DNA from 2 places in the Neisseria lisongii genome. Region 1 is predicted to be linked to the other one. Evidence: riboswitches for the same ligand, from Rfam matches in the RefSeq annotation. Region 1 holds a riboswitch; the other holds the start of a gene.
The links. Region 1 has a riboswitch for thiamine pyrophosphate ahead of thiD (bifunctional hydroxymethylpyrimidine kinase/phosphomethylpyrimidine kinase). Riboswitches for the same ligand answer to the same signal wherever they lie in the genome.
Positions count from the first base shown of each region.

Region 2: linked by a shared signal. The riboswitch ahead of thiC (phosphomethylpyrimidine synthase ThiC) and the one ahead of thiD (bifunctional hydroxymethylpyrimidine kinase/phosphomethylpyrimidine kinase) in region 1 are both predicted to bind thiamine pyrophosphate.

Region 1 covers NZ_CP116766.1:1,150,156-1,165,323, forward strand. The annotation lists gene purL (phosphoribosylformylglycinamidine synthase) at 1-2,232, shown strand, start outside; gene PJU73_RS05140 (hypothetical protein) at 2,395-2,970, shown strand; gene PJU73_RS05145 (hypothetical protein) at 3,033-3,392, opposite strand; gene trxB (thioredoxin-disulfide reductase) at 3,614-4,561, shown strand; gene PJU73_RS05155 (murein hydrolase activator EnvC family protein) at 4,769-5,431, opposite strand; gene PJU73_RS05160 (DUF4298 domain-containing protein) at 5,507-5,842, opposite strand; gene PJU73_RS05165 (FxsA family protein) at 5,954-6,430, shown strand; gene trpA (tryptophan synthase subunit alpha) at 6,647-7,432, shown strand; gene accD (acetyl-CoA carboxylase, carboxyltransferase subunit beta) at 7,471-8,343, shown strand; gene PJU73_RS05180 (thiazole synthase) at 8,435-9,229, opposite strand; gene thiS (sulfur carrier protein ThiS) at 9,244-9,438, opposite strand; gene PJU73_RS05190 (FAD-dependent oxidoreductase) at 9,534-10,631, opposite strand; gene thiE (thiamine phosphate synthase) at 10,679-11,353, opposite strand; gene thiD (bifunctional hydroxymethylpyrimidine kinase/phosphomethylpyrimidine kinase) at 11,529-12,386, opposite strand; TPP riboswitch at 12,547-12,645, opposite strand; gene gloA (lactoylglutathione lyase) at 12,781-13,197, opposite strand; gene PJU73_RS05210 (MFS transporter) at 14,102-15,168, shown strand, end outside.
Region 2 covers NZ_CP116766.1:639,123-654,290, forward strand. The annotation lists gene PJU73_RS02905 (YadA-like family protein) at 1-4,352, shown strand, start outside; partial or broken gene PJU73_RS02910 (transposase) at 4,719-4,975, opposite strand; gene thiC (phosphomethylpyrimidine synthase ThiC) at 5,319-7,190, opposite strand; TPP riboswitch at 7,326-7,418, opposite strand; gene PJU73_RS02920 (IS110 family RNA-guided transposase) at 7,913-8,875, shown strand; gene uvrB (excinuclease ABC subunit UvrB) at 9,426-11,450, opposite strand; gene PJU73_RS02930 (MlaC/ttg2D family ABC transporter substrate-binding protein) at 11,685-12,275, opposite strand; tRNA gene PJU73_RS02935 (tRNA-Leu) at 12,422-12,506, shown strand; gene PJU73_RS02940 (ADP-ribosyltransferase-containing protein) at 13,210-15,168, shown strand, end outside.

The DNA of each region.
Region 1 (15,168 bases):
GAGCGGGAACGCTGTCCGTTTGCCGTAGTCGGCACCGCCACCGACGACGGCCATCTGCAGGTGCGGGACGATTTGTTCGACAACAGTCCGGTTGATTTGCCGCTGAACGTGTTGCTCGGCAAACCGCCGAAAACCACCCGCAGCGACCAAACCGTGAAGCCGTCTGAAAACCACGTTTTCAATGCCGAAAACATCGACCTGAAAGAAGCGGCATACCGAGTATTGAGTTTGCCCGCCGTTGCCGCCAAAAACTTCCTGATTACCATCGGCGACCGCAGCGTGGGCGGCATGACCCACCGCGACCAAATGGTCGGCCGCTACCAAACGCCGGTTGCCGACTGCGCCGTAACCATGATGGGTTTCAACACCCACCAAGGCGAAGCGATGAGCATGGGCGAAAAACCCGCCCTCGCCCTGTCGGACGCACCGGCTTCCGGCCGCATGTGTATCGGCGAAGCCCTAACCAACATTGCCGCCGTCAATATCGGCGACATCGGCAACATCAAACTCTCCGCCAACTGGATGGCCGCCTGCGGCACGGCGGGCGAAGACGAAAAACTCTACCGCACCGTTGAAGCCGTTTCCCAAACCTGTCAGGCATTGGGCGTAAGCATTCCGGTGGGCAAAGACAGCCTGTCGATGAAAACCGTGTGGCAGGAACAAGGGGAACAAAAATCCGTTGTTTCGCCTTTGAGCCTGATTATTTCCGCCTTTGCGCCGGTGAAAGATGTCCGCAAAACCGTTACGCCGGAACTGAAAAATGTTGAAGACAGCATTTTATTGCTTGTCGATTTGAGCTTCGGCAAAGCCCGCATGGGCGGCTCGGCGCTGGCGCAGGTGTACAACCAAACCGGCGGTGCAGCCCCCGACATCGACGCAGGCCGTCTGAAAGCGTTTTACGATGTGATTCAGCAGCTGGTTGCCGAAGACAAACTCTTGGCATACCACGACCGCAGCGACGGCGGCCTGTTTGCCACGCTGGCGGAAATGGCCTTTGCCGCTCGAATCGGCATTCTCGCAGACCTCGACAGCCTGACCCAAGCCACAGCCGCCGCCAATCCCGAACTGCATGAACGCAAAGATTTGCTGTCCCGTGTTTTGTTTAACGAAGAACTGGGTGCCGCCATTCAAATCCGTCAGGCGGACTTGGCAAGCGTTACCGCCGCTTTTGCCGCACACGGTTTGGACGCAGCACTGCACACCGTCGGCAAACCCAATACCGGCAAGGAAGACGAATTTGCCGTCTGCAGCGGTTCGGGCAAATACTTCTTGGCGGAAAACATCATTGAAATGCAGAGCGTGTGGCAATCCACCAGCCACGCCATTCAAAAACTGCGCGACAATCCCGACTGCGCCGACAGCGAATTTGCCCAAATCGCCGACAAAAAACGCAGCGCCCTGTTTGCCGATTTGACCTTCGATGTCGATCAAGACATCGCCGCTCCGTTTATCAACAGCGGCGTGAAACCGAAAATCGCCGTATTGCGGGAACAAGGCGTAAACGGCCAGCTTGAAATGGCGGCGGCGTTTACCCGTGCCGGATTTGATGCCTACGATGTCCACATGAGCGACCTGATGGCCGGCCGTTTCAAACTCGACAGTTTCCAAATGCTCGCCGCCTGCGGCGGTTTCAGCTACGGCGACGTATTGGGTGCGGGCGAAGGCTGGGCGAAATCGATTCTGTTCCACCCCGCCCTGCGCGACCAGTTTGCCGCCTTCTTTGCCAACCCGAACACCCTCACTTTGGGCGTGTGCAACGGTTGCCAAATGGTCAGCAACCTTGCCGAAATCATTCCGGGCGCAGAAGCGTGGCCGAAGTTCAAACGCAACATCAGCGAACAGTTTGAAGCCCGTTTGAGCATGGTCAATGTGCCGAAATCGCCATCGCTGATTCTGGCGGAAATGCAAGGTTCGAGCCTGCCGGTGGTGGTCAGCCACGGCGAAGGCCGTGCCGATTTCGCCCTCAAAGGCGGCAATGTGCCGGATGATTTGAATATCGCCCTGCAATATGTGGACGGCACCAACCAAGTTACCCAAACTTATCCGTTCAACCCCAACGGCTCGCCGCAGGGCATTGCCGGCGTAACCAACTGCGACGGCCGCATCACCATTATGATGCCGCATCCGGAACGGGTGTACCGTGCCGCCCAGATGAGCTGGAAGCCCGAAGGCTGGAACGAGCTTTCCGGCTGGTACCGCCTGTTTGCCGGCGCACGCAAAGCCTTGGGCTAAACAGCGCTGCAAAACCATGCCGTCTGAAAATCCGGTTTTCAGACGGCATACTTGCACACCCGCCGCCTTGATAAAGCGGCAATCCGCCACTATATCAACGGCAACGGTCGCTTTCAGCCATAACAGCGGCCATTCAGTCCCATTTTTACCCACGGAAAAAATATGAAAAAAATCATTGTCCTGACCGTATTATCCACGTTCGCCCTCGCCGCCTGCAAAGACGAAACGCTGGCGCAACTGGAACAACAACAAAAACAAATCGAGCAGCTTCAACAACAACTGGCACAGCAAACCGGCGAACAGGCCGACAACACCGTTTATCAGCTCGCCCCCGAAGCCGTTGCCGAAACCATTCCCGCCGATGCACAGAAAAACGGCAACAACGGCCAACCGGTAACCGGTAGCGACGGCCAGCAATACATTTACGACCAAGCCACCGGAAGCTGGCTTCTGCAAAGTCTGGTCGGCGCAGCCGCAGGTGCCTTTATCGGCAACGCCTTGGCCAACAAATTCATGAAATCGCCGAACCAAGACACTCAGGTTGCCCGCCAAGCCCGCAACAATTATTACCAGTCGGCACGCCCGAACGCCCGCACCAGCCAGCAGCTCAACACCCGCAGCCTGCCTGCGCAAAACCGTGCCGCCGCCCAACCGAACTACCGCCCTTCGCAGGCAACCCAACCCAACTACCGCCGCAACACCCCCATCCGCCGCAGCGGTTTCGGCCGCCGCCGTTAAACGGGTAAAACAAGCCGTCTGAAAACCTGTTTTCAGACGGCCTGAAATAAACAATGAATTGATTAAAAATTGGCAATCTGCGCACGATTATTTCGGCACGCAACATTGGCAAGCGTTTTGCCGCCTTTGGTTACGGTAACGCCCAAATCTTCACCCCAATAGGCAATATTATAATCTACGCCTTTATGGGTCAGCGTTACGCCGCACTCATATTTCCCGCACATTGGTTGAACCTGCCTCTTGCTGTTGGTAAATACCAAATCCGGTTTGCCGGGAAAACCGTAGCTGTAACGGTAATGGCTGCCGCCATCCACCACCGCCAAGGTTTTACCGCTGTTGGTTACGCAGGAAAACGCCGTATGCTCCGCCAGCGCAGGTTGTGCCAAAATCAGTACCAAGACGGCAAAAATACTTTTTTTCATCTGAATCCTCCGTTTGATTCGGTTGCAATCATCTCCAAATTATAACGGTAGAACACCAGAGCGCCAGCTACTGACAGTAGGAAAAAACCCCGAAAAGTGGCCGCAACCGCCGCAGTCGGTTTGCAGTTGAACATTATCCCAATCACGCCGTTTTTCAGTACAATATCGTGAATACGCAATAGCCGTCTGAAAATGAGCAAACACCACAAAGGAAAGCTGTTATGAGCAACCATCACAAACTGATTATTTTAGGTTCCGGCCCTGCGGGTTACACCGCCGCCGTTTACGCCGCCCGTGCCAACCTCAATCCGGTGATTATCACCGGTATCCAGCAAGGCGGTCAGCTGATGACCACCACCGAAGTGGACAACTGGCCTGCCGATGCCGACGGCGTGCAGGGGCCCGAACTGATGGCACGTTTCCAAGCCCACGCCGAGCGTTTCGGTACAGAAATGATTTTCGACCAAATCCACACCGCCCAACTGCAGCAGCGCCCGTTCAAACTCATCGGCGATATGGGCGAATATACCTGCGATGCGCTGATTATCGCCACCGGCGCTTCCGCCAAATATCTGGGGCTGCCGAGTGAAGAAACCTTTGCCGGCAAAGGCGTATCCGCCTGCGCCACCTGCGACGGCTTTTTCTACCGCCAGCAAGATGTTGCCGTGGTCGGCGGCGGCAATACCGCAGTCGAAGAAGCACTGTATCTGGCGAACATCGCCAACACCGTTACCCTGATTCACCGCCGGGACACGTTCCGTGCCGAAAAAATCATGGTCGATAAATTGATGCAGCGTGTTGATGAAGGCAAAATCATCTTGAAAACCAACGCTGTATTGTCCGAAGTATTGGGCGACGACAGCGGCGTAACCGGCGCCCGCCTGCAACACAACGACGGCTCGGTTGAAGACCTTGCCGTCAAAGGCGTGTTTATCGCCATCGGCCACAAACCGAACACCGATATTTTCAAAGGCCAGCTCGATATGGACGAAACCGGCTATCTGATTACCAAAGGCGGTAACGGCGACAATGTCGGCGCAACCAATATCGAAGGCATTTGGGCCGCCGGAGACGTAAAAGACCACACCTACCGCCAAGCCATCACCAGCGCCGCCTCTGGCTGCCAAGCGGCACTCGATGCCGAGCGTTGGCTGGATCAGCAAAGCTGAAACGCTTGCAAGCGATATTGTTGAAATAAAACGAAGCCGTCTGAAAATTGGGTTTTCAGACGGCTTGCTTTTTGGGTTTAGGTTGGGTCTCGACCCTACATTGATTTAAATCACTTTGAAACATAAAGTTTTGCCGGGTTGCGCTTGTGCCTCGCTAACCACAGCCTACGACAGATGTTGTATGAAAAATTAAGTATTTTCGCTGTATCACCGCAAATACGGCATCGGATTGACTGCTTTGCCGTTTACCCGCACTTCAAAATGCAGTTTGACCCGATCGCTGTCGCTGCTGCCCATGGTAGCGACGGTTTGTCCGGCCCGCACGGTTTGGTTTTCGGCAACCAGCAGGCTGTCGTTGTGGGCGTAGGCGGTAATCAGCGACGGGCTGTGGCTGATGAGCAGCAGTTTGCCGTAGCCCCTTACGCCCTCGCCTGCGTATAAAACTTTGCCGTCGGCGGCGGCTTTGACGTTTTGCCCGCGTACGCCGATGATGTCTATGCCTTTGTTGCTGCTGCCGTTATATGATTGAACGACATGGTCGCCGCCGTTGTCCACCGGCCATTGCATTTTCTGCCGAACTGCTGCTGTATTGGTGTTGGCGGTATGGGCGGGGGTATGGCTGCGGGCATTCTGCACTTTCAAAACCTGCCCGACTTCGATTTTGGCGGCATCGCTCAAATGATTCCATTGCACCAAGGTCTGCACGCTTTGGCCGTAGCGTTTGGCAATGCGGTAGAGCGTATCGCCTGCCTGAACCCGATAATATCCGGCGGGTACGGCTTTGCTGCCCGGTGCATGGCTGCCGGAACAGGCGGCCAATGTAGCGGCAAACAGGGTGCAGATGATTTTTTGCAGGGCGGATTTCATCATGTGGTCGGTGTCCTTATGCGTCTTGCTGTTCAATCGGGCATAAGGATACCAAAGAGCCGACGGAAAGACCACTTTTCAGACGGCCTGCTGCGGCTCTTCGCTTTGCTGCGGATTGTGTTCCGTATTGTCTAAAATCTGCTGCAATTCGGTACGCAAACTGTGCTGCTCCGTCAGAGCATTCCACACGGCATCTTCCGATAAAACGCTGTAATTTCCTTGCGAATCAATGGTAAATTCATCGGCACGTTCGTACAGTGCCAACCATTCGGGCGAGCTGTAAAATGCGTCCAACTGTTTCATAATCTCTGCACCGCGCTGCCAGTCGGCGATGCTTTTTTCCAAGTGTGGTAGCAGTTTCTGCCATTCTCCGTATAAATCCTGCATTTTTTGAATATATTGTTGCGTATCCATATTGTTTGCCTCCGGTTTGGGTGGAAATTACCGATTTTGACACTTTTTTGCCTTGTCAGTCGGCGGATTTGGCTTTATTTTATAGTACCTGTTAATAATAAGGAACGGATTATGCAAGTTTTCGGTATCGGTTTTCTGGTGCTGCTGTTTTTTGAAATCATGTCGATTGTCTGGGTTGCCGACTGGCTCGGCGGCGGTTTGACGCTCTTGCTGATGGCGGCAAGTTTTGCTGCCGGTGTGATGATGTTGCGCCACACCGGCCTGTCGGGCATTTTGCTGGCGGGTGCAACGCTGCGCAGCGGTCAGAATATTTCGCTTTACCAAATGCTGTGGCCGATCCGTTATGCGCTGGCGGCGGTGTTGCTGATGAGTCCGGGCTTTATTTCTACCGTGATTGCCCTGCTTCTGCTGCTGCCGATTAAAGGCAAACCGGTTGCCGCCATGCAGCAGACACCGTTTCAAACGCAGCGTACAACCCGCAGCGGCACTCGGGATGATGATATTATCGAGGGCGAATACACGGTAACCCGCCCAAACGGCAAACCGCAGGACTATATCGAGCATCAATCTGACGAGCATTCACGGTAAAACACACTATCGTGAACCGCTGCAAGGCCGTCTGAAAACAAAATTTTTCAGACGGCCTGACTATTTCCGCTACGTCAATGCTATACTTACAGCTAAATCATTCAATTTACCATACGGTGCTGATTTGCCCTGTATGGTAAATTCATTACACCTTTCATATTTTTGAATTTCCGACAGACGGCAAACCGCCGCCCGTTATGCAAAAACGAGAAAAAGATGAGCAGAATACAGCAGACTTTTCAAAACCTGAACGGTAAAAAAGCCCTGATTTCCTACATTACCGCCGGTGATCCCGACCTGAACACTACGGTTGCACTGATGCACAGTCTGGTCAAAAACGGCACCGATATTCTGGAGCTGGGCATTCCCTTTTCCGACCCGATGGCCGACGGCCCGACCATCCAGCGTGCGGTAGAACGTGCCTTGGCCAACGGCGTTTCCCTGCGCGATGTATTGGATACGGTTCATACTTTCCGGGAACACGACACCGAAACGCCGGTCGTTTTGATGGGCTATCTCAATCCGGTTCACAAAATGGGCTATGCCGAATTTGCCGAAGCCGCCGCAAAAGCCGGTGTGGACGGCGTTTTGACCGTCGATTCCCCGATTGAAACCATCGCCCCGCTGCAAAACGAATTAAAAGCACACCATATCGACTGCATTTTCCTGATTGCCCCGACCACCACCGAAGAACGCATCAAAACCATCGCCGGTATGGCGGGCGGTTTCATCTATTACGTTTCCCTCAAAGGCGTAACCGGTGCGGCCAGCTTGGATACCGAAGCAGTTTCCCGTAAAATAGAGCTTTTACGTCAATATACCGATTTACCGATCGGCGTCGGCTTCGGCATCAGCAATGCCGAAAGCGCCAAAGCCATCAGCCAAGTGGCAGATGCCGTTATCGTCGGCAGCCGCTTGGTGCAGGAAATCGAAAACCACGCCGGCAACGAAGCCGAAGCCGTCGGTGCATTGGCAAAAACATTAAAAGACGCCATCAGCTGAACAAGGCCGTCTGAAAATCCCAGATTAAGGAGTTCTTCATGAGCTGGTTAGACAAAATCCTCCCACCGAAAATCAAAAACCGAGACAGCAGCGGCAGTGCGTCCAACGTACCCGCCGGCCTGTGGCACAAATGCCCCTCCTGCGCCGCCACCATCTACTCAACCGAGCTGGCGCAAAACGATATGGTCTGCCCCAAATGCAGCTACCACAACCCGCTGACCGCCCAAGACCGCCTCAACCTGCTGCTGGACGAAGGCTCCGGCGAACGCATCGGCAACCACATCAAACCGACCGACATCCTGAAATTCAAAGACAGCAAAAAATACCCCGACCGCCTGAGCGCCGCCCGTAAAACCACCGGCGAAGATGACGCACTGGTGGTAATGAAAGGCACGATAAACGGCCTGCCCGTTGTTGTCGCCGCCTTTGAATTCCGCTTTATCGGCGGCTCGATGGGTTCGGTTGTCGGCGAACGCTTCGTACAGGGCGTACGCCGAGCCGCCGCCGACAACTGCCCGTTTATCTGCGTGGCCGCTTCCGGCGGGGCCCGTATGCAGGAAGGCCTGAATTCGCTGATGCAGATGACCAAAACCAGCGCCTCGCTGCATTTGCTGTCTGAGAAAAAACTGCCGTTTATCTCCGTGCTGACCGACCCGACCATGGGCGGCGTTTCTGCCAGCTTCGCCTTTTTGGGCGACGTTGTCCTTGCCGAACCCAACGCCCTGATCGGCTTTGCCGGCCCTCGTGTAATCGAACAAACCGTACGCGAAACCCTGCCCGAAGGCTTCCAGCGTGCCGAATTCCTGCTGGAAAAAGGCGCAATCGACCAAATCGTGGACCGCCGTGAAATGAAACAGCGGATTACCGACTTAATCACCCTCTTGTGCCGCAAAAGCAAAATCAGTGCCTGAAACGGCTGAAAGACAATCTGTAAAATAAAGCCAAGCCGTCTGAAAACCGATTTTCAGACGGCTTGGCTTTATTCAATCCCAACCTTAATAATCAATAATCCTCGCTGTGCCAAAACGGCTGGCCGACTGTCGGCGTGCTGGCACGGGTTTGGCTACTGGGTACCATCGGTTCGGCGGCGAAGGCGGTGCGACCGGCGGCGGTGGCTTGGGCAAATGCCTGTGCCATCAAAACCGGATTGCCGCTGCGGGAAACGGCGCTGTTGAGTAATACGCCGTCGTAGCCCCATTCCATCACGGCGGCGGCGTGCGACGGCAATCCCAAACCGGCATCAATCAACAGCGGCACATCGGGCAGGCGTTCCCGCAATACTTTCAGGGCATACTCATGCACCACGCCCAAACCTGTGCCGATGGGTGCCGCCCACGGCATTAGGGCTTGGCAACCTGCGTCCAGCAGGCGGCGGCAGGCAATCAGGTCTTCGGTGCAATACGGCAATACTTTGAAGCCGTCCCGAATCAGGATTTCGGCGGCTTCGCACAGTTGGAACACATCGGGCTGCAAAGTAGCATCGTCGCCGATTAATTCGAGCTTGATCCAGTCGGTTTCAAACACTTCCCGTGCCATTTGGGCGGTGGTTACGGCTTCCTGCACGCTCAAACAACCGGCGGTATTGGGCAACAGCGGTATCTGCCATTGGCGCAGCAGCGCCCACAAACCTTCGCCGTGGGCGGCATCCATTGCGCCCTGCCGCCGCAGGGCAACGGTAATCATCGCCGGTTTCGCCGCCTGCACGCTTTGGTGCAGAATGTCCAAAGTCGGGTAGCCTGCCGTTCCCAGCAGCAGTCTGCCGTCAAACTGTTCGCCATATAAATGTAGTCCGTCCATCATTTTTCCTCCTTTCAACCGCCGACCACCGGCCGCACGATTTCCACTTGATCGCCCTCTTGCAACAGGGTTTCGGCGTAGCGGCTTTTCGGCACAAAGCGGGTATTGACTGCCACGGCAAACGGCGGCTGCATCGCCTGCTGCGTTAATAAGGTCTGCAAACTGCCGCCGTCAAACAGGGCGGGTTTTCCGTTTACGATAATGTTCATGGTGTTCCTTTTCAGTATCTTCTGCCAAACCGTGTTTTCGCTGCGCAGAAACTCACTTCGCTCGTTTTAGCGAAACCTGCGGTTTTCAGACGGCCTCAAATCTGCGTAACCATGCTCTGCCGTTCTTTGTTCATGCCGTCTGAAAATGCCTTGCCTGCCGCAAGATTATTCATGCCCTGCAACAGGGTTTCGCACACAGCGGGGGCAATCATAAAGCCGTGGCGGAACAGGCCGTTGATTTCGATGGTCTGCGTATCGGGAAGACAGCGGATTTCGGGGTTTTCGTGTTGCAGAGTCGGGCGCAGGCCGACGGCGGTTTCCAGCACTCTCGCCTCGCCGAATGCGGGACACACGGCATACAGGGCGGAAAACAGCTCCAAGCTGCTGCGTACCGATACTGCGCCGCCGTCTTCGCTTTCAAGCTGGGTTGCGCCGATTACAAACACATGGTTTTCTTTCGGGCAAATGTAGAGCGGATAACGGGGGTGCAGCAGGCGTACGGGGCGGTTGAGCGACACTTCCGGCGCAAACACCCTTGCCACTTCGCCGCGAATCCCCCGCAGGCGGCTTTGCGAACGGGTATTCCACGTTTCTTTGGCGGCAAAACCCCGACAATCCAACACCCATTGCGCCTGCTCACGAGCGGTTTCGGGGTCGGCGGCTTCACCGAAACGGCATTCGGCACCTGCCTGTTGCGCCGCCGCCAGCAGCGCCGCCAGCGTTTGGCGGTTGTCCAACTGCCCTTCCTGCGGCAAATACAGGCCTTTGCGGAAACGTCCTGCCAGTTGAGGTTCTTGTGCGGCAATCTCGTGCTGCGTCCATTCCTGCCACACCGTTTCGCCGTCGTGCGCCCGCAGCAGATGCCGTCTGAAACGCTCCGCCAGCGGCTCGTCCTGCGTGTGCCACACCATCAGGCTGCCGTTTTGCTGATGAAAAACGGGTTGCCCGATTTGTGCCAGATACTGCTGCCATAAAGTCAGGCTTTGATAACCGAGCGACACTGCCAGCGGCGTGGCATCGATGGCTTCCGCCAAAGGTGCCAGCATGGCGGCGGCAACGTAGGCGGCACTGTTTTCGCCCAGCGGCGACGATGCTTCGTACAACACGGTTTTCCAACCCGACTGCGCCAAACGCCACGCCGCCATACGCCCGAACAGGCCGCCGCCGATAATCGCAATATCGTATTTTTTCATCAGAATTCCTTTCGGAGAAAATTTACCGCCGCAGCGGAAACATTCCGCTATTTTGCCAACAACGCCCGCACGGCCGCCGCCACATCTTCCGCCTGCGTGATGGCGGAAATCACGGCGATGCCGTCTGCACCGGCGGCACGGATTTCGGCGGCGTGTGCCGCTTTAATGCCGCCGATGGCGACCAGCGGCTGAGTAATTCCGGCGGCACGGATGCGCCGCACCAAATCAATACCCACCGGCGCTGCGGCATCGGGCTTGGATTGGGTGGGAAACAGCGGCCCGCAGGCGAAATAGTCGGCACGGTTGATTTGGCGGCTGTTGAGAATATTGTCGAAACTGTTGTTGGAAATGCCGATAAACAGCCGGCCTCGGCATAAATCCGCCGCCTGCGCCAGCGGCATGTCTTTCTGCCCGATATGCACGCCGTCTGCGCCCCATTCGATGGCGGCCTCGACATCGTTGTTCAACACAAACGGTACGCCGTATTGACGGCACAATGTCCGGCATTCCGCCGCCAGTTGCTGAATCAAGGCCTTATCCTGCAGCGAACCGGCACCTTTTTCCCGCAACTGGTAACAAGTGATGCCGCTGCGCAAAGCCTGTTCCAATACCGACAGCAGATTCTGCTGCGGCGTGCCGCCCAGATGGCGGCAATCCTGCGTACCGGCGACCAGATAAAGATTAAGCATGTCCCGCATGGTTTGCGGCTGATTCGGTTTCATGGTGATGTTCCTTGTGAGGCCGTCTGAAAATCAAAAGCGGTTTTATCGTGGCAAATTTAAACCTGTACGGCGTTGCCTCGCCTTGCCGTATTACACATACTGTCTGCGGCTTCGTCGCCTTGTCCTGATTTAAATTTGCCACGATAACTGTATAAAAATCTGCTTTGCCCGTTTTTCAGACGGCCTGTTTGTCCTGCGGCACTTGCGCCGGATAGCCGCCGTTGCTGCTGTGATACGCCCAATGATTGACCGGACCGTGTCCCGAGCCGATGTTCAGCGGGTGGCTGATGGCGGCGGTGATAAAGCGTTTTGCCGTCTGCACTGCCGTTGCGGTATCCGCCCCTTTTGCCGCTTCTGCCGCCACGCAGGCGGAGAAGGTGCAGCCGGTGCCGTGGGTGTGTTGCGTCGGGTAGCGTTCCGCCGCCAGTTCGATGATGTCGTTCTGCAAAAACAGCCAGTCGGTGCATTGGCGGCTTTGGCTGTTGTCGAGATGGCCGCCTTTAATCACCACATTTTTTGCACCCGCTTCCTGCAATAAGCGTCCGGCACGCTCAACATCGCTGCGGGTGCGGATGGCCATGCCGGTGAGTGCTTCGGCTTCGGGAAGGTTCGGGGTCAGAATATCCGCCAGCGGCAACAAATGCCGTTTCATGGCGGATACTGCCGAATCCTGCAACAGCGGTGCGCCGCCTTTGGCAATCATCACCGGATCGAGCACCATGATGCCGAACGGTTTGTCCGCCAGCGCCGAGGCCACGCATTCGATGATTTCCGCTGTTCCCAGCATACCGATTTTAAAGGCTCGGATTTGGAAATCTTCCCGCACGGCTTGGATTTGCGCCTGCACGATGTCGGTTGTCAGCATCTGCACTGCCGACACGCCGGTGGTATTTTGGGCGGTTACGGCGGTCAGCACGCTGGTGCCGAACACGCCGCACATTTGAAAGGTTTTCAAATCCGCCTGAATGCCTGCCCCGCCGCCCGAATCCGATCCGGCAATGGTCAGCGCCTGTGCAAAAGAAAAAGCGTTCATCGATATTGTTCCTTGTGGCAACGGCGCAGGCATGTGGATAAGACCATGCGGCCGGGCTTTGCAGAAATTCTGCTTTGCCCGTTTTCAGACGGCATCAGACAGCAAAAACGGCACACATTCCGCCTGAAAAGGGGAATGTGTGCCGAGAAAAACGGGTTGCCTGTGCTGTTCATGAGTTTCCTACGCCAGTATTAACTGTATCAGGTTCACGGGTATCATCTCAGCAGACTTGTTGTCGTCTGCACCCCGACTGCTAAGGCAACATATTAACGCAAATCTGCCACCGATGACAAACACTGCGGCAAAATAAACGAGGCCGTCTGAAAATGATGCAGAAATTCCGCTCCGCTTAAATTTTCAGACGGCCTAACCGATTGCATTTCAAGCACAAGGTTTAGTTTTCGGCATATTGAACCGAATCGCTGCCGCTTTTTTTCTGGATAAACTCGATTTTGTAGCCGTCTGGGTCTTCCACAAAAGCAATCACGGTGGTACCGTGTTTCATCGGACCGGCTTCGCGTACGACTTTGCCGCCTTTTTCTTTGACTTTTTCACACGCCTGATAAGCATCGTCCACTTCAATCGCAATATGGCCGTAGGCATTGCCCAAATCGTAGCTTTCAGTATCCCAGTTGTGGGTCAGTTCCAACACGGTATGGTCGGCCTCGTCGCCGTAGCCGACAAACGCCAGCGTAAAGCGGCCTTCGGGATAGTCTTTGCGGCGTAAGAGCTGCATACCCAAAACATTTTGGTAAAAGTCTAAAGATTTTTGCAGATTGCCGACACGCAGCATAGTATGAAGCATTCTCATGGTGTGTATTCCTTAATGATAATTTCTTTAATAGTGTTGATTTTATTCAGAATAAAACAATCCGCAGCCGCAAGCTGCGTTTGGACATATTTTACCACGCCCGCATAAGCCTTTCCATTTTCAGACGGTATGCCGTCTGAAAATGAGATAGTGAATTCACTTTAAAAGCATTACTGCATTGGCCCGCCTTGTCCTATTTTTAAATTAAATTCACCAGTAAGCAGGTTTCTGAATAAAGAAAACCGCCCTTTCCCACAAATTTCACGCAAAAAAAATGCACACATTCGCAAGAATGTGTGCCAAGTCTACAAAGGAGAAATAGAGGAGAAACTATTAACTGACTACTCGAACCAGCTAACGAAGCGAATTATGCCGCAATCCCTGCGGCAATGCAAGATTTTTTCTTGTAAAATTTCTTAAACATATCGATTACATTTTTTAATGTAGTAAAATTTCAATATAATATTCACTGTTTATTATTTTTTCCTGTTCACACTAAAGCCGTTTTGCCGTGATTTCCCACCCTATTCCGGTAAAAATTCTGTCTATTATTCACTTAATAACAAACACTATCGGCGATTTCCCTGTTATCCGCTTACAGCGTATTTTGCAGTTTTACGTTTAACTTTTTCTAAAAATACGCCGTTTTCCAGCCGTTTTCGTCTGAAATAAAAAAAGAGTGATTATACTAAAGCAATATGATTTGTAATTTGACTAAATACAAAAAACTGCACCGAGGCCGTCTGAAAATCGGGTTTTCAGACGGCTTAAATGAATCTGTTTCATCATCAAACCGAATTTTTCGCATTTGCCTGAATGCGGCAATATGATTATAGTGTAGCCCTTTTGCCGTACGGTTCAAGCTGTGCGGCATAACAAGGCAAACAAAATAAGAAAGGGATTTATGGATTTACGACAAAAAATCGCCGATCACCCGATGAGCGGCTATCAATGGCTGGTGGTGGGGCTGACATTTTTACTGAATATGTTGGACGGTTTCGATGTGTTGGCGGTGGCGTTTACCGCCAAAAGCATTCAGGCGGAATTGGATCTCGGCGGCGCACAAATCGGTACGCTGATGAGCACCGGGCTGTTCGGCATGGCGGCGGGGTCGGTATTACTGGCACCGCACGCCGACCGTTTCGGCCGTCGGCCGCTGCTGATTTTCTCAACCCTGCTCTCTGCTGTCGGCATGTTGATGACGTATTTTTCCCACAGCTTGGAAAGCATTGCCTGCTGGCGGGTGATTACCGGCTTGGGTGTCGGCGGGATTTTGCCCTGCACCAATGTATTGGTCAGCGAATATGCCAACCGCAAATGGCGGGGGCTGGCGATTGCAATATATGCTTCGGGATTCGGCATCGGCGCTATGTTGGGCGGTATGTCGGCGGTATTGCTGCAGGGGAATTACGGCTGGCGTTCGGTGTTTTTGGTCGGCGCAGCGCTGACCTTTTCCGCTGTGGCGGCACTGATTGCCCTGTTGCCCGAATCGGTGGATTTTTTATTGGGCAAACGCCCGCCGCACGCCCGCGAACGGTTAAACAAAATTGCCGCCAAAATCGGTTTGCACGGCGAATGGGCATTCCCGGAAACCGACCGCAGCGTCAAACAGAAAGTATCGCTGCTGCGCCTGTTTGAACCGGCCTACCGCAAAACCACATTGCTCTGCTGGCTGGCTTTTGTCTGCGTGATGTCTGCCTATTATTTTGTCAGCTCGTGGACACCGGCGCTGCTGGAACAGGCCGGTATGGCCAAAACCCAGAGCCAGTCTTTGGGCATGGCGGTTTCCATCGGCGGCGCACTGGGTTCGCTGCTGTTCGGCCTGTTGGCAAGCCGCCGCTCAGCACGCAGCGTATTGGCGGCCTTTGCTGTCTGCTCTGCCGCAGCCGTGTTCTGCTTTTTATCCGCCCAAACGCTGGCGCTGGCATTTGTGTTTGCCGTGATTATCGGTGCATTGATGAACGGCTGTAT
Region 2 (15,168 bases), 510 kb from region 1:
CTGTTGAGCCAGCTAAGACCGAAGTAACCTTAGGTAAAGATGGTTTAGACAACGGTGGTAATACCATTACTAACGTAGGTAGCGATTTACCGACTTACAATGATAAAAACAAACCAACTAATGGCTTAGTTAATCTCAATCCGAAAGATGAAAATAACCAACCATTAGTAAGCGACAGCAATGCCGCAACCGTTGGCGACCTGCGTAAAATGGGTTGGATCGTTTCATCAGATAAAACCACTGGCGATTTAGGCACAGCGTACAACGACAAAGTACAAAATGCGAACGAAGTGAAATTCGTTGGCACAAATCTTGCGACTGTAAGTGGTAAAACAGACGACAAAGGTGTACGCACTATCACTGTTGATGTAGATGCACAAAAAACAGCTGAAGCGGCGCAATTGCCTGTAGTTTATACCGATGCCAAAAACAACAAATTGGTGAAAGAAGGTAACAAGTTCTACCGTGTCAATGAAAACGGCGACAAGATCGATGCTGAAGGCAACAAGATCGACTTAACTAACGTGCCAGCAGATAAACAAGCTGAAGAGTTAGCGAAAGCCGAAGTGCCAAAAACTGATGTAATTGCCTCATTGAACAATGGTGACAATGAAACAACCAAAACACCAACTTCATTGGCGAATGTAAAAGGTAACTTAAATTCGACTTACAATGCGGGTGATACCACCATCAATAATGATACTCAGCCAAACACTGAGAATAAAACAGAGGCAGCACCAACAACCTCACAAACCGCACCAGATGCGAAAAAACTTGCTGAGATCTACAACAACGCTGCAACGGTGGGTGATGTGTTGAATGCAGGCTGGAACTTAAAAGAGAACAACACTGCAAAAGACTTCGTGAAACCGTATGACACTGTAGGCTTTGTAGACGGCGTGGGTACGCTTGCGAACGTAACCGTAAGCGAAGATGGTAAAGTATCGAATGTGACCTTTAACATCGATAAAGCTAAAGTTGAAACAGCTGAAGGCAAAATTACAGAGCCAGCTTCTGCGGATAAACTAGCCAACTTAAATGAAGCAGTGAAAGATGCAGAAAAAGCTAAACAAGAATTAGCTGCTAACCCAGATGCCACTGAAGAAATGAAACAAGCGGCAGATGAAAACTTAGCCAAGGCACAAAAAGCTTTGAGCGATGCGAAAAAAGCAGGCGATCAAGTGGTTACTGCACAAGAGCTTGCTAATGCAGTGAATAACACGGGTTGGAAAACTAACGCAGTTGGTGCTAATAAACGTAGCGAAGATGTATTGGTTAAACCAGGCGACAAAGTTGAATTTGCGGCAGATGGTAACTTAAATGTTGGCATCAAGTCAGACAACGGCACCACCACTTATACCTATGGCTTGAACGATCAAGTAACCTTAGGTAAAGAAGGTCCTGATGGCGAACCAGGTACTGACGGTAAATTAACCGTGAAAGACGCTAACGGCAAAGACGGTGTAACCGTTACTGCCAAAGACGGCGAAGGTTCAATCGGCTTGAACGGTAAAGACGGTGCGAATGCGAATATTACTGTGGCGAAAGCGGAAGGTGATATCACTGATCCGACTAATGCAAAAGCGAAAGATCGTATTCAATATACCTCTACCGTTACTACACCAGTGGTAGATAAAGACGGTAAACCAGTGCTTGATGAAAACGGTCAGCCGAAAACAGAAACTAAGACTGTAACCGAAAGCGTTGCAACCTTAAATGACGGTTTACGTTTCACCGGTAACAACTCTGATACCGAGAACAAACATAAACTCAATACCTTAGTGACTATTAAAGGTGAAGGCGTTGATAAAGAGAAGTCTAAAGACTTTAAATCAGCAACTGGTAACATCAATGTTAAAGCAGATGGTGACTCAACATTAGAAATCCAATTAGCGAAAGATGTGAACTTGGGTAAAGATGGCAGTGTGACTACTGGCAAAACTAAAGTTGATGATAAGGGCGTAACCATTACCCCTGTTGATGAGCAAGGTAACCCTGTAACTGATCCGAACAAGGTTGTATCTTTGACTGATAAGGGCTTGAACAATGGCGGTAACAAAATTACCAATGTTGCAGCAGGTGAAGCACCAACTGATGGTGTGAATGTCAGCCAGTTGAACAATGTGAAAGACAGTTTCCCATTTGAAACGGTTGATAACCCGAATGCAGTGAAAGTAGGCGATCAATATTATGCTAAGAATGATATTGACCCGGCTACAGGTAAACCAAAAGAGGGGGCTAAACCAGTTAATGGTACGGTGATTACAGCCAAAGGTAACACACCGCAAACCATCAACAATGTAGCATCTAACTTGCCAGAAACCCGCAACACTGCAAATGGTGAAGCCAACCCTGTTACTACATCACAAGCAGCACCTGCAAACGTAGGCGACATTGCCAACAATGCAGCGACTGTGTCTGATGTGTTAAATGCAGGCTTTAACCTGAAAGGTAACGGAGAAGCAGTTGACTTTGTTAAACCTTACGACACCTTAGACTTTGTAAACGGTAAAAACACTACGGTAACTGTTTCTACCGATGATAATAAAGTCAGCACAATTAAAGTTGATGTAAACAATGACTTGACATTGGGTACTGCAGGTGAAGACGGCAAACCAGGTGAAGACGGCAAACTGACCATCAAAGACGCTGCTGGTAAAGAAGGTGTAACCATCGGTATGAAAGATGGAGCAGGTGCAATCGGTTTGAACGGCAAAGACGGCGTTAATGCAGATATTAGCGTTGAAAAAGGTCCGAACAACGTAGAAGGCACAGAGCCAACCCGCATTACCTACACTGATGCTGATGGTAACAAAGAAAGCGTTGCTACTCTGAACGATGGTCTGAAATTTGCCGGTGATAACGGTGAAACCGTAATCAACAAAAAACTCAATGAAAAACTTGAGATTGTTGGTGGAGCAGATAAAGCGAAATTGTCTGACAACAACATCGGTGTGAACGCTGAAAACGGTAAGTTGGAAGTTAAACTGGCGAAAGAGCTGCAAGACTTGACCAGCGCTGAATTCAAAAATGAAGCAGGCGATGTGACTAAAGTTGGTGGTAATGGCGTTACCATTACTCCGGCTGAAGAAGGCAAAGCTCCGGTAACCTTGAGCAACAACGGCTTAAACAACGGCGGTAACAAAGTAACCGGTGTGGCCGACGGCGATATTTCACCTAATAGCACAGACGCAGTAAATGGTGGTCAAATTTATGCCTTAACTGGTGGTGCTGCACTTACTGCGGGTGATTATAAGGCGGTGAACCCTCAAACTGGGGAGGAAACAGTCTATGAAAACGTTGTGCTTGGTGAAGATGGTCAACCGATCTTGAAGACCTATAACGTTGAAGGTCAAACTGAATACATCACTCACTCTGTATTAACTGCAATACGTAATATGAATGAGCAAGGTATTAAGTTCTTCCATACCAACGATAGCCAAGTAAGACCAATACCTCAAACGCAAAATAGCATTGACTCGAGTGCATCAGGTGCTTATGCAACCGCAATTGGTGCAAAAGCGAAAGCATCTGGTAATGAGTCTGTTGCAATTGGTTACGGTTCAGAAGCAACGGGTAAACAATCCATTGCGATTGGTACGGGTAACAAAGTAACTGGCAACCATTCCGGCGCAATCGGTGACCCGAATACTGTATCTGGTCAAGCAAGCTATGCTTTGGGTAACAACAACAACGTTGCAACCGACAATACCTTTGTTGTAGGTAACGATGTGACTGTAACCGAAGCCAACTCTGTGGCGTTAGGTAACAAATCTGCAATTACCGGTGGTAATGCAGTAGGTACCAAAAACAAAACAGCTACCGGTGCTGAAGGCGTAACGACTACTGCCGGTACAACCGGTACAGTTGAAACTGCAACCGTGGGTAACTTGAACTATGGTGGCTTTGCCGGTGCAACCGCTTCTGGTGCAGTCTCTGTTGGTGCGGCTGATGCTGAGCGTCGTATCCAAAACGTAGCTGCAGGTGAAATTTCTGCAACTAGCACCGATGCGATCAACGGTAGCCAGCTGTATAGCGTAGCAAGCAACGTTAACAATAAACTGGGTGACATCAACAATAGACTTGGTGATGTGAATAACCGAGTGAATGACCTCGATAAACGAGTTCGCGGTATCGGTGCTAATGCTGCTGCAACAGCTTCACTTCCACAAGTGATTCTGCCGGGTAAATCCATGATGGCTGCTGCTGTCGGCGGCTATGGTGGTGCATCTGCCTTGGCAGTAGGTTACTCACGAGCCAGCGATAACGGTAAATTGATCTTGAAGATTCAAGGTACCGCCAATACCGAGGGCAACCTCTCCGGTGGTGTAGGTATGGGTTACCAATGGTAATCGTATCGACTTGAGCATCAAGTAAGTAAAAGGTCCGGCCTGATGGTCGGGCCTTTTTTGTGATTTATCATGAATTTTCGGACTACAGTGAATACATCTAATAATCTATACAATTTTCAAATACACTCGTCATTCCGACGAAAGTCGGGATCCATCTATCAGATTCAGAACTGTAAAGAAAAACAGTTACCTAAGCCGCTAAAATGGATTCTGACTTTCGCCGGAATAATGGGCGTGTTGGGTTTGGAATGTACTAGAAATTTGGTTAATTCACTATATGAGTAATACGGCTAGGCGAGCCAACGCCGTCATACTTTTAAAGTGAATTTAGGACTAATGGACATTTGGGATGATTTTCAGACGGCCTTACTTTCTATTTCCAAGTGCAACATCAGTTAACAAAGATTGGAAGATATTCAAGAATAAAACACTTGGCGTTTCACAGCCAAGTGTTTTTCTTGGCCGGTGGTTCAGTTCATCCTGAACCTGCTGATTTTCCTGAAATCCGTCTGTTTCGGGAAGTATTGGCGTATCAATCCATTGGTATTTTCATTCGTTCCCTTTTTCCAAGAGCGGTACGGGCGGCAGAAATAGGTTTCCGCTTTCAATCCATCAGCGATTTTGATGGTGCTTTTGTGGCGGCCGGGCGTTTGTGCGATTTGTGTGATGGTTTGCCGGCGGTAATGATGCTGAATGTGGTATCGTTCGTCTTGGGTCAGTTGTGTGCAGCTCATTGCAATCTTTCTTGTCAGGAAAGGCAGTATGCTACCGCATACTGACCTTTTCTGTTTTGCAATGTTGCGCTTGGTAGGCGAATCCGCTAATTTATATATAGTGAATCAACCGAGTTTCCAGCACATTCCCAGCCAAACACGCCCGTCATTCCGACTTTCGTCGGAATGACGGGCGTATTTGCAAATCGCACGGTTTATTAAGTGGATTTACTATCTCTGAACTTTTCCCTTTTCAGCGGTAAATCTCCGCTCCGTTTTTCACAAATTCAACGGCTTTTTCCGCCATGCCTTGTGCGGCGGCATAGTCCCGCACTTCCTGCGTGATTTTCATCGAGCAGAATTTCGGACCGCACATTGAGCAGAAATGGGCAGTTTTAGCGCCCTCGGCAGGCAGGGTTGCGTCGTGGAAACTTTCGGCACGTTCGGGATCAAGGCTTAGGCGGAACTGGTCGCGCCAGCGGAACTCGAAGCGGGCTTTGGATAAAGCGTTGTCCCTAAGCTGAGCACCCGGCCAGCCTTTGGCAAGATCGGCGGCGTGGGCGGCGAGTTTGTAGGTGATAATGCCGGTGCGCACGTCTTCTTTGTCGGGCAGGCCCAAATGTTCTTTTGGGGTAACGTAGCAGAGCATGGCCGTGCCGTACCAGCCGATATTGGCAGCGCCGATGCCGGAAGTGATGTGGTCGTAACCCGGAGCGATGTCGGTTACCAACGGGCCGAGCGTGTAAAACGGGGCTTCAAAGCAGTGGGACAATTCTTCGTCCATATTGGCACGAATCCGTTGCAGCGGCACATGGCCGGGGCCTTCGATCATTACCTGCACATCGTGCCGCCATGCTTTGGCGGTGAGTTCGCCCAAAGTGCGCAACTCGCTGAACTGGGCTTCATCGTTGGCATCGGCAATGCAGCCCGGCCGCAGGCCGTCGCCCAAGCTGAAGGATACATCGTATGCCTTCATGATTTCGCAGATTTCGTCAAAATGCGTGTAAAGGAAATTTTCCTGATGATGCGCCAGACACCATTTCGCCATAATCGAACCACCCCGGGAAACAATGCCGGTGAGCCGGTTGGCGGTCAGCGGCACATAACGCAGCAACACGCCCGCATGAATGGTGAAATAATCCACACCCTGTTCCGCCTGCTCGATTAATGTATCCCGAAACAGTTCCCACGTTAAATCCTCGGCAATGCCGCCGGTTTTTTCCAGCGCCTGATAAATCGGCACCGTACCGATCGGCACAGGCGCATTGCGGATAATCCATTCACGGGTTTCGTGAATATGTTTGCCGGTGGACAAATCCATCACCGTATCCGTTCCCCAGCGCAGCGACCACACCATTTTCTCCACTTCCTCCGTCAGGCTCGAAGTAACGGCGGAATTACCGAGATTACCGTTGATTTTCACACGGAAATTGCGGCCGATAATCATCGGTTCCAGTTCGGGGTGATTGATATTCGCAGGAATAATCGCCCGACCGGCGGCAATTTCCTGACGCACAAATTCAGGCGTAATCTGATCGGGGTGGGTCGGCAGACGAGCGCCGAAACTTTGCCCCTCATGTTGACGCAACAATTTACGATAACGCTCGTCCCGACATAGTTCGTCCAACTTCATCCGCTCCCGCAGCGCAACAAACTCCATTTCCGGCGTAATGATGCCTTGGCGGGCATAGTGCATCTGAGTAACATTTTTCCCCGCTTTGGCACGGCGGGGCTGCGTAATATGCTTAAACCGCAAATGCGCCGTTTTCGGATCGGCGGCACGCTCCCTACCGTAGCGGCTGCTCAATTCCGGCAAAATATCCGTATCCCCACGCTCATCCAACCACGCTTGGCGCAGCGGCGGCAAACCCTGTTTCAAATCAATGGCGGCAGACGGATCACCATATGCCCCGCCGGTATCGTACACCGGAATCGGCGGATTTTCCTCACGCCCTCTATCCGTCAACGTATCGTCCTGATAAATCTGACGCAGCGGCACCCGAAGATCCGGGCGGCTACCCTGTAAATAAATACGCTCCGAATTCGGATAAGCAAAGCGGATATTAATGTCCCGGCTCAAATCGGCAAGCTGCTCCGACTCATGGCGGATTTCTTGAATCGTCATAAAAAATGCTCCTGTTTCTCATTATCGAAAGAAACAGGAGCGTTTTGCATTTTTCAGACGGCCTCAAGCCGCAGCCAAGCCGTCTGAAAAACAGATTTTGCCCCACCGCCCCAAAGCAGCCGCAAGCAAAACCGCAACAAAACTTCCGAAACTCCCCACGCAGGTATTATCCTGATCGGGTGCAAGGGTAACTCTCAGCCGCTTCACGCAGCACCCCTGTTTCGCCAGATTAAACGATTAAAACATAAATTCAGCACTTTGTGAAGCAGAAAAAAACAATGTCATTCCACCCGATTTTCAGTAGGGTGCGGGTTACCGCACCGCTTTGTTATCGAAACCTTAATTCAATATAGTGAATTAACCAAAAAAATATTACAACCCAAGTGAATCCCCTTTCCCGCCAGCAGGACGGGGAACGGTGTGTAGCGTGCTTGCCTAAGCATGCACGTGTACTTTAAATTCCACATGAATGCCGTCTGAAAACGAGCAAAGTGAGTTTCTGCGCAGCTAAAATCAGATTTTCAGACGGCTTCGGCATAAAACTCACAGAACAGGTGCGTGCTTTGGCTCGCACCCTTGTATATCCAACTTCCAGTATCATAACAAGCAACACCCGCCCGGCCGCCACCCGTGCGCACCCAAGGTTCAACAACCGCTGTGTAGCTTAGGGAAGCCGGGCAACCCATCAACACAACCGGACAGTTGCCCGACAACACAACCGAATGCAAGACAGGTTTATGATGAGTACCCAAAACTACGGCGGTATCGACATCGCCAAACGAAACTTCGTTATCGGCATCACGTCTTCCAAAAAGACCAAAACCGAGACCAACAACCAAAAAGGCTTTCTCCACACCATCGAATACCTGAAAAAACATCAGGCCTCACTGGTTGTGATGGAAAGCACCGGCGGACTGGAAATCCCATTGGCCAAAGCACTGCACCGGGCAGGATTCAAAGTCATCATTGCCAATCCCCGTCAGACGCACCAATTCGCACAGTCGCAATCACTCACCAAAACCGATGCGGCCGATGCCAAAATGTTGGCGTTTTACGCACAGGTAATCACACAAAAGCCCGATTGGGAACGGCAGCTCTATACGCCGCCGAGTGAGGCAGAAGAAATCCTCGAAGCCTTAATCAGCCGCCGCACTCAACTGGTTGAAATGCGCAGTGCCGAAAAAAACCGTTTGCAGCAGGTACATGAAACACAGATTCAAAGTGTTGAAGCACTGATCGCACATTTCGACATACTGATTGCTGCTTTGGACAAACAGATCGAAGAACATAACGACACTCATTTTGGCGACAAAAGCAGTCTGCTGCAAAGCATCAAAGGTATCGGCCCGACTACTGCGGCGACCTTATGTGCGATGTTGCCGGAATTGGGCAAAGTATCGCATAAACAGATTGCCGGTTTGGTAGGTGTCGCCCCTTATGTGAAAGAAAGCGGCACAATGAAGTTTAAAAGCCGCTGTTTCGGCGGGCGCAGTGCTGTACGCAAAACGCTGTATATGGCGGCGATGGTGGCGGCACACTACGAACCGAGGATTAAGGACTTCTACCAACGTCTGCGTTTGCGGGGTAAGCCGTACAAAGTGGCGGTAACGGCCTGTATGCGTAAGCTGCTGACGATTCTGAATGCGATGATGCGGGATCGTTTGGCGGCAGTGAGTGCTGTTTGATCATGTTGAAGTATTGCCGGTTTTGTTTAGACCGGCCTTCAGACTAACCGTTTTTGTATTTTTACCCGACGGGGTGAAAAATACAGTTGCTACAAGTGCCGGATTAAATTGTATGGATTATTCAGTTATTTCACTATATAGTAAATCAACCGAAAAATATGACACCGTAGCAAGCCACCCGTCCCCTAACCCCTTCCCGCCAGCGGGACGGGGAACAAAGTGCAGGTGGACACCACATATTCCGACTGCCATTAGCTTGCCGATTTGTACAGAAAATTCGGTGTTTTAACTATAAGGGAATAGAAGGCCGTCTGAAAACGAATGTAATGAGTTTCTGTGCAGCTAAAATTGGGTTTTAATTCAATATAGTGCGCTTACCCACACCCCACCCTGTTTTCAGACGGCTTTGTTTCTTTTAATTTCAAGGGCAAAATGTTTTTAGGATTAGTTTGCGCTGTTTCATCAATAACCCCGTGCATACTTGGGGCTGCGCGCTACGTTGGTTTTCGATTTATATTGTGGCCAAACCGAAAACCATTTTTCAGAAAAACTATTCCGCTCCAAACAGCAGCCCTTCTTTAATCCCCCGTATTTTATCCCGCAATACGGCGGCTTCTTCAAACTGTAAATCCCGTGCTGCCTGCTGCATGGCTTTTTCGAGTTTGGCGATTTCTTTGAGGGCATCGTCTTCGGTGCGGATTTCGCCGATTTTGACTTTGTTTTTCAGACGGCCTTTGCTGCTGCCTGAATCGTCGTGGTACACGCCGTCGATGATGTCTTTGACCTGTTTTTTGATTTGCTGCGGAACAATACCGTGTTCGATGTTGAATTTAATCTGTTTTTCCCGCCGGCGTTCGGTTTCGTCGATGGCGGCTTTCATGGAATCGGTGATTTTGTCGGCATACAGAATGGCTACGCCGTTTACATTGCGGGCGGCTCGGCCTATGGTTTGGATCAGGCTGCGGTGGCTGCGCAGGAAGCCTTCTTTATCGGCATCGAGAATGGCGACTAGAGAAACTTCGGGAATGTCCAAGCCTTCACGCAAGAGGTTGATGCCAACCAATACGTCAAACAGGCCTAAACGTAAATCTCTAATGATTTCAACTCGTTCTACGGTGTCGATGTCGCTGTGCAGATAGCGGACTTTTACGCCTAATTCGCTGTAATAGTCGGTGAGCTGCTCGGCCATGCGTTTGGTGAGGGTGGTAACGAGGGTACGTTCGCCTTTTTTGATGCGTTCGTTGATTTCGGAAAGTAAATCATCAACTTGGGTGGCAACGGGTCGGATTTCGATAATGGGATCGACCAGCCCTGTGGGGCGGACAACTTGTTCGACAACCTGCCCGGCGTGTTCTTCTTCGTATTTGGCGGGGGTGGCGGAAACGAAGATGGTTTGCGGCATGATTTTTTCAAATTCGTGGAATTTGAGCGGGCGGTTGTCTCGGGCGGATGGTAGGCGGAAGCCGTAATCTACGAGGTTTTGTTTGCGGCTGGCATCGCCTTTGTACATGCCGCCGATTTGGGTTACGGTTACATGGCTTTCGTCGATAAACATGATGGCGTTGTCGGGCAAATAGTCCATCAGTGTCGGCGGCGGTTCGCCTTCTTTTTTGCCGGAAAAGTGGCGGGAATAGTTTTCAATGCCTTTGCAGAAGCCCATTTCGTAGAGCATTTCCAAGTCAAAACGGGTGCGCTGCTCAATCCGCTGCTGCTCGACATGGCGCAATTCTTTGCCGAAAAAGGCCACCCGTTCCCGCAACTCTTCTTTAATCCGTTCGCAGGCACGCAAGACAGTTTCCCTCGGCGTAACGTAATGGCTGGACGGGAACACGGTATAGCGTCCGACACGCTGCACATTGCCGCCGGTGAGCGGGTCGAATAAGTCCAAACGGTCGATTTCATCATCAAACAGGCTGATGCGCAGGGCATTGTCGGAACTTTCCGCCGGATAAACGTCAATCACATCGCCCCGCACCCGAAACGAACCCCGTTTGAAATCCAAATCGCCCCGTTCATACTGCATGGCAACCAAAGTGGCGATAATGTCCCGCTGCTCAAGGGTATCGCCCTCTTTGACCGACAACACCATCTGCTGATACTCGGTCGGGTCGCCGATACCGTAAATCGCCGATACGGTCGCCACGATAATCACATCGTTGCGGGTCATCAGGTTTTTGGTGGCACTCAAACGCATTTGTTCGATATGTTCGTTAATCGCCGAATCTTTTTCGATAAATAAATCACGGCTGGGAACATAGGCTTCGGGCTGGTAATAATCATAGTAGGATACGAAATATTCCACCGCATTTTCGGGGAAAAACTCCCGCATTTCGGCATAAAGTTGCGCCGCCAGAGTTTTATTGTGCGCCATAATAATCGCCGGTCGGCCGCTTTGGGCAATCACATTGGCCATGGTATAGGTTTTGCCCGAACCGGTTACGCCCAGCAGCGTTTGGTAGGCAAGGCCGTCTGAAAGTCCCTCCAAAAGCCCGGCAATCGCCGTAGGCTGGTCGCCCGCCGGCGGAAACGGCTGATGAAGTTTGAACGGGGAATTTTCGTATTGGATAACCTGCATTTTCAGACGGCCTAAAATATCGGTGAAAACAGCCATTATAGCAAAACCCGCCAGCCGCCGTTTGCCCGTTTTAAGTGTTTTAAACATATAGTGAAATAACCCAAAAGCAATACAAGGCGGCAAGCCGCAGACAGTATGGGTAATACAGCAAGGCGAAGCCAACGATATAGTGCTTGGGGGTTGTTTCACTATAAAATGAAAACGGCGCAAACCGCCGTTTTCCCTGCCAGATAATTACTGCTTTTTCAAGCCTTTGGCTTTCACCGCCGCAATCGTACCGTCAATACCTTTCTGTTTAATCAACTCATTAAACTGATTGCGGTAAATCGTTACCAAGCTCGCACCGTCCACCCGGAAATTATAGATTTTATACACCGGCCCGATTTTATAAAGCTGATACGCTACTTCATATTTATTGCCGCTTTTGGTCTGAATTTCCGAAAACACATCAAATTTATTGGCATTTTCCGTCATCTTCGGCAACAGCTTCACCTTTGCGTCTGCCGCCCCGACCAAAGCCGAATGCGCATACATCGACACCACCATTTCTTTAAATGCAGCAATAAAATCCGTTTTCTGTTTTGCTGTAAACTGCCGCCAAGGTGCGCCCACCGCCAAGGCCGAAATGCGTTCGTAGTCTAAATAACGGTCGGCATACTGCTCAACCTGCTTCACCTTCTGCGCTTCGCTCAAAGCATTATTGCGGGCGATTTTCAACACCGCATCAATATTCTGCTGCATCTGCTCCTGCGCCGGGTGTGCCGCCGCATAAGCCGATGCCATCACCGGTGCTGCCAAAACAATAGCCGGAATCAAACGGTTCATCAGATTTTCCTTTCATCAACAAATCGCCAACAGCATACGCCGATATTCTGTAAAACAAACCATGTTTCAGGCAATATTTGGATATTTTTCCCCAAACACGCTTTACAAAAAAACACCGCCCAACTATAATGCCGACCTTACCCACCGCCCAGGTGGCGAAATTGGTAGACGCAGGGGACTCAAAATCCCCCGCCGCAAGGTGTGTCGGTTCGAGTCCGACCCTGGGCACCAGATTAAAAAAAACCGTATAAACTAAACAATGTTTATACGGTTTTTTGTTTTTGCTGCATGAAGAGTAACTTATTTTCGACTGCTATTTGCAGAGTGTATGCTCAAAATATGGTATGGGTTTATTGCTAAAATAGTCCGACTGTATTTATCCAGCCATCTCTCATTTTTCAAATACCCCCGTAGTTCCGACTTTCGTCGGAACTACGGGGGTATTAAGTTTAAAATGTGCTAGAAATTCGGTTGATTTACTATATCTTAAGCACTGTCTTCGGCTCACCGCCTTATCCTACTTTTATATGTCGTCTAAATCGGTTTTCAAGACGGAATTTTTTTCCATTGTTACTTTTTGACAATAAAACCGTTTTTATTGTCTTAAATATAAAACGTTCCGCAAAATCATGTTATTGGTCTCAATACTTTATCCTTTTTGATGTATCGTTTTGTCATGGTCTAGCTGGTGCGGCCAAGCTGTTTTAGGGCTTCTTTCTGGTCGGATTTCAGGTAAAAATCTGCGCCGGATATTGCCAGTAGGTCCTTAAATTGGAAGTTCTCCAATTCTTCTGTCCGTTCTAGAGTCGTTTGATGATTTTTCTTCGCAGGGTTTGGAAATTGTCGCCGAGTATGCGTCGGGACAGTTTTGTTCCTTCGTGTTTCAGAACAAAAATTCTGTCCGGCCTTTGCGTCAATCTAGGATTTCCGCTAAGTGGCTGTAAATGCTGCTGCGGCCGCAGGCGGTGTGCGCGGGCAAATCTATGATGAGGTGAAGGCGGCGGATGATAAGGAGCTGATGGCAATCAATCCTGAATACCGCCAACTGCGCCAAAGTATGGACGAGGCGGCGAAAGAGGAAATCGGCACCCGTTTGGTGCAGCATTTGCCGGAAATGGCGGCGGCTTCGTTGGGTTATCTGACGGGGGCGAGCGGTTTTGAGGCGGCACTGGCGAAAAGCGGTGCGGCCAAGCCTTTGATGACGGCATTCAAAGAAACGGCGGGTGAGGCGTTTGAGGAGGGGGGCGAGCAGCTTGCCGCCAACTATGGTTACAGCCGGATTGACCCCCGCAAGGATTTGGCGGAAGGGGTGGACGGCGCCGCTTTGATGAGTGCGGCTTACGGTGCGCCTTTGGGCGGCGCGGCGGGCGGTATGGATTATGCACGGCTGCGGCAGCAGCAGAAAGCGGGCAGTATTGCCGAACAGGTGGTTGAGGCGGCACGGGAGCGGGTGCTGGCGGATTATCGGCCGCAGCCTGAAACGGCAACGGGATTTTCAGACGGCCTTGAAGAGAATGCGGCACAACGTCCGAATATTGCGCCGGTGAACCAACGGGCGGCACGTCCGGAAACGGTATCGCTGCGGGAACAGCGGGCGGCGGCAACGACCGATACGGGTTTGGTTGCCCGAGGCAGTGAGCATGATGTGGTGATTGGTGAGCGAACCGAGCCGCTGCAATGGGAAATCCGCGAGGCTTCGGATATGGGGGCGACGGTTGCCAAGGCAGATAACCAATACCGAGACCGTAACCGTGCGGCAAGCGAAGCGCAGATTAACAGCATTGCCGCCAATCTGAATTACCGCCGTTTGAACGATTCGCCGGAAATGGACAGCGGTGCGCCGACTTTGGCGAGCGACGGTAAAACGGTTATCGGCGGTAACGGGCGGATTGCGGCCATCAAACAGGCTTACGACAACGGCACGGCGGGGCAGTATCGGGCGGATTTGACGGCTGATGCGGTACGCTTCGGTTTTACGCCCGAGGATTTGGCGCAATTCAAACAGCCGGTGTTGGTACGCCGTCTGAAAAATGATGTCGATATCAAAGAGGCGGCGATTGCGTCCAACGAAGGCGGCAGCATGGTAATGAGTGCGTTGGAGCAGGCCAAGGTAGACGCAGGCCGTTTACCTGATTTGAGCAGTTTTACGTTTAACGATGAGGGCAATCTCAATACGCCTGAAAACCGCCATGCGATTGCGCATTTTGTCGGTAATTTCCCACCTAACCAGCGGGCGGCTCTGATGACGAAAGACGGTCTGTTGAGCCGCCAAGGTGTGCAGCGTTTGGAAAACGCCATGAATTATCAGGCATTGGGCGACAGCGAAGCATTGGGGCGGGTGATTGAATCCACTGCACCGCAAAGCCGCAATGTTACCAAGGCATTGGCACAGGCCAGCGGCACGATTGCGGAAGCTCGCAACGATATTGCACGGGGTGATTTGCACGGGTTGGATATTGCCGATGACTTAATGACGGCGGCGGATTTAATCGAGCAGATTAAGGCACATGGCGGCGATGTTGGAACTTATCTGGCGCAGATGGGCTTGGTGGCGGATGATGTAACGCCTGTGGCACGGGAATTGTTGCGCTTTATCGACCGCAATATCCGCAGCCCGAAGAAAATCCGCGAGTTAATCCGCAACTATTACGCAGAGCTTCGGGCTTTGGGTAATCCGAAACAGGCGGATATTTTGGGCGGCAATGAGGATATCGGCCGCGAACAGCTTTTAGAAAGGGCAAGACGGAATGTCGAAGATGACGCAGCAGCAGAAACAGAATTTGGAAATCAGGGCGGGAATGCAGCCGCAGACGGAAACGCAGAAGCAGACGGCGCTGCTGCGGCTGATTTTGGGCTTGAAGCACAATCCGGAAATGGCAAAGGCGATGGAGGC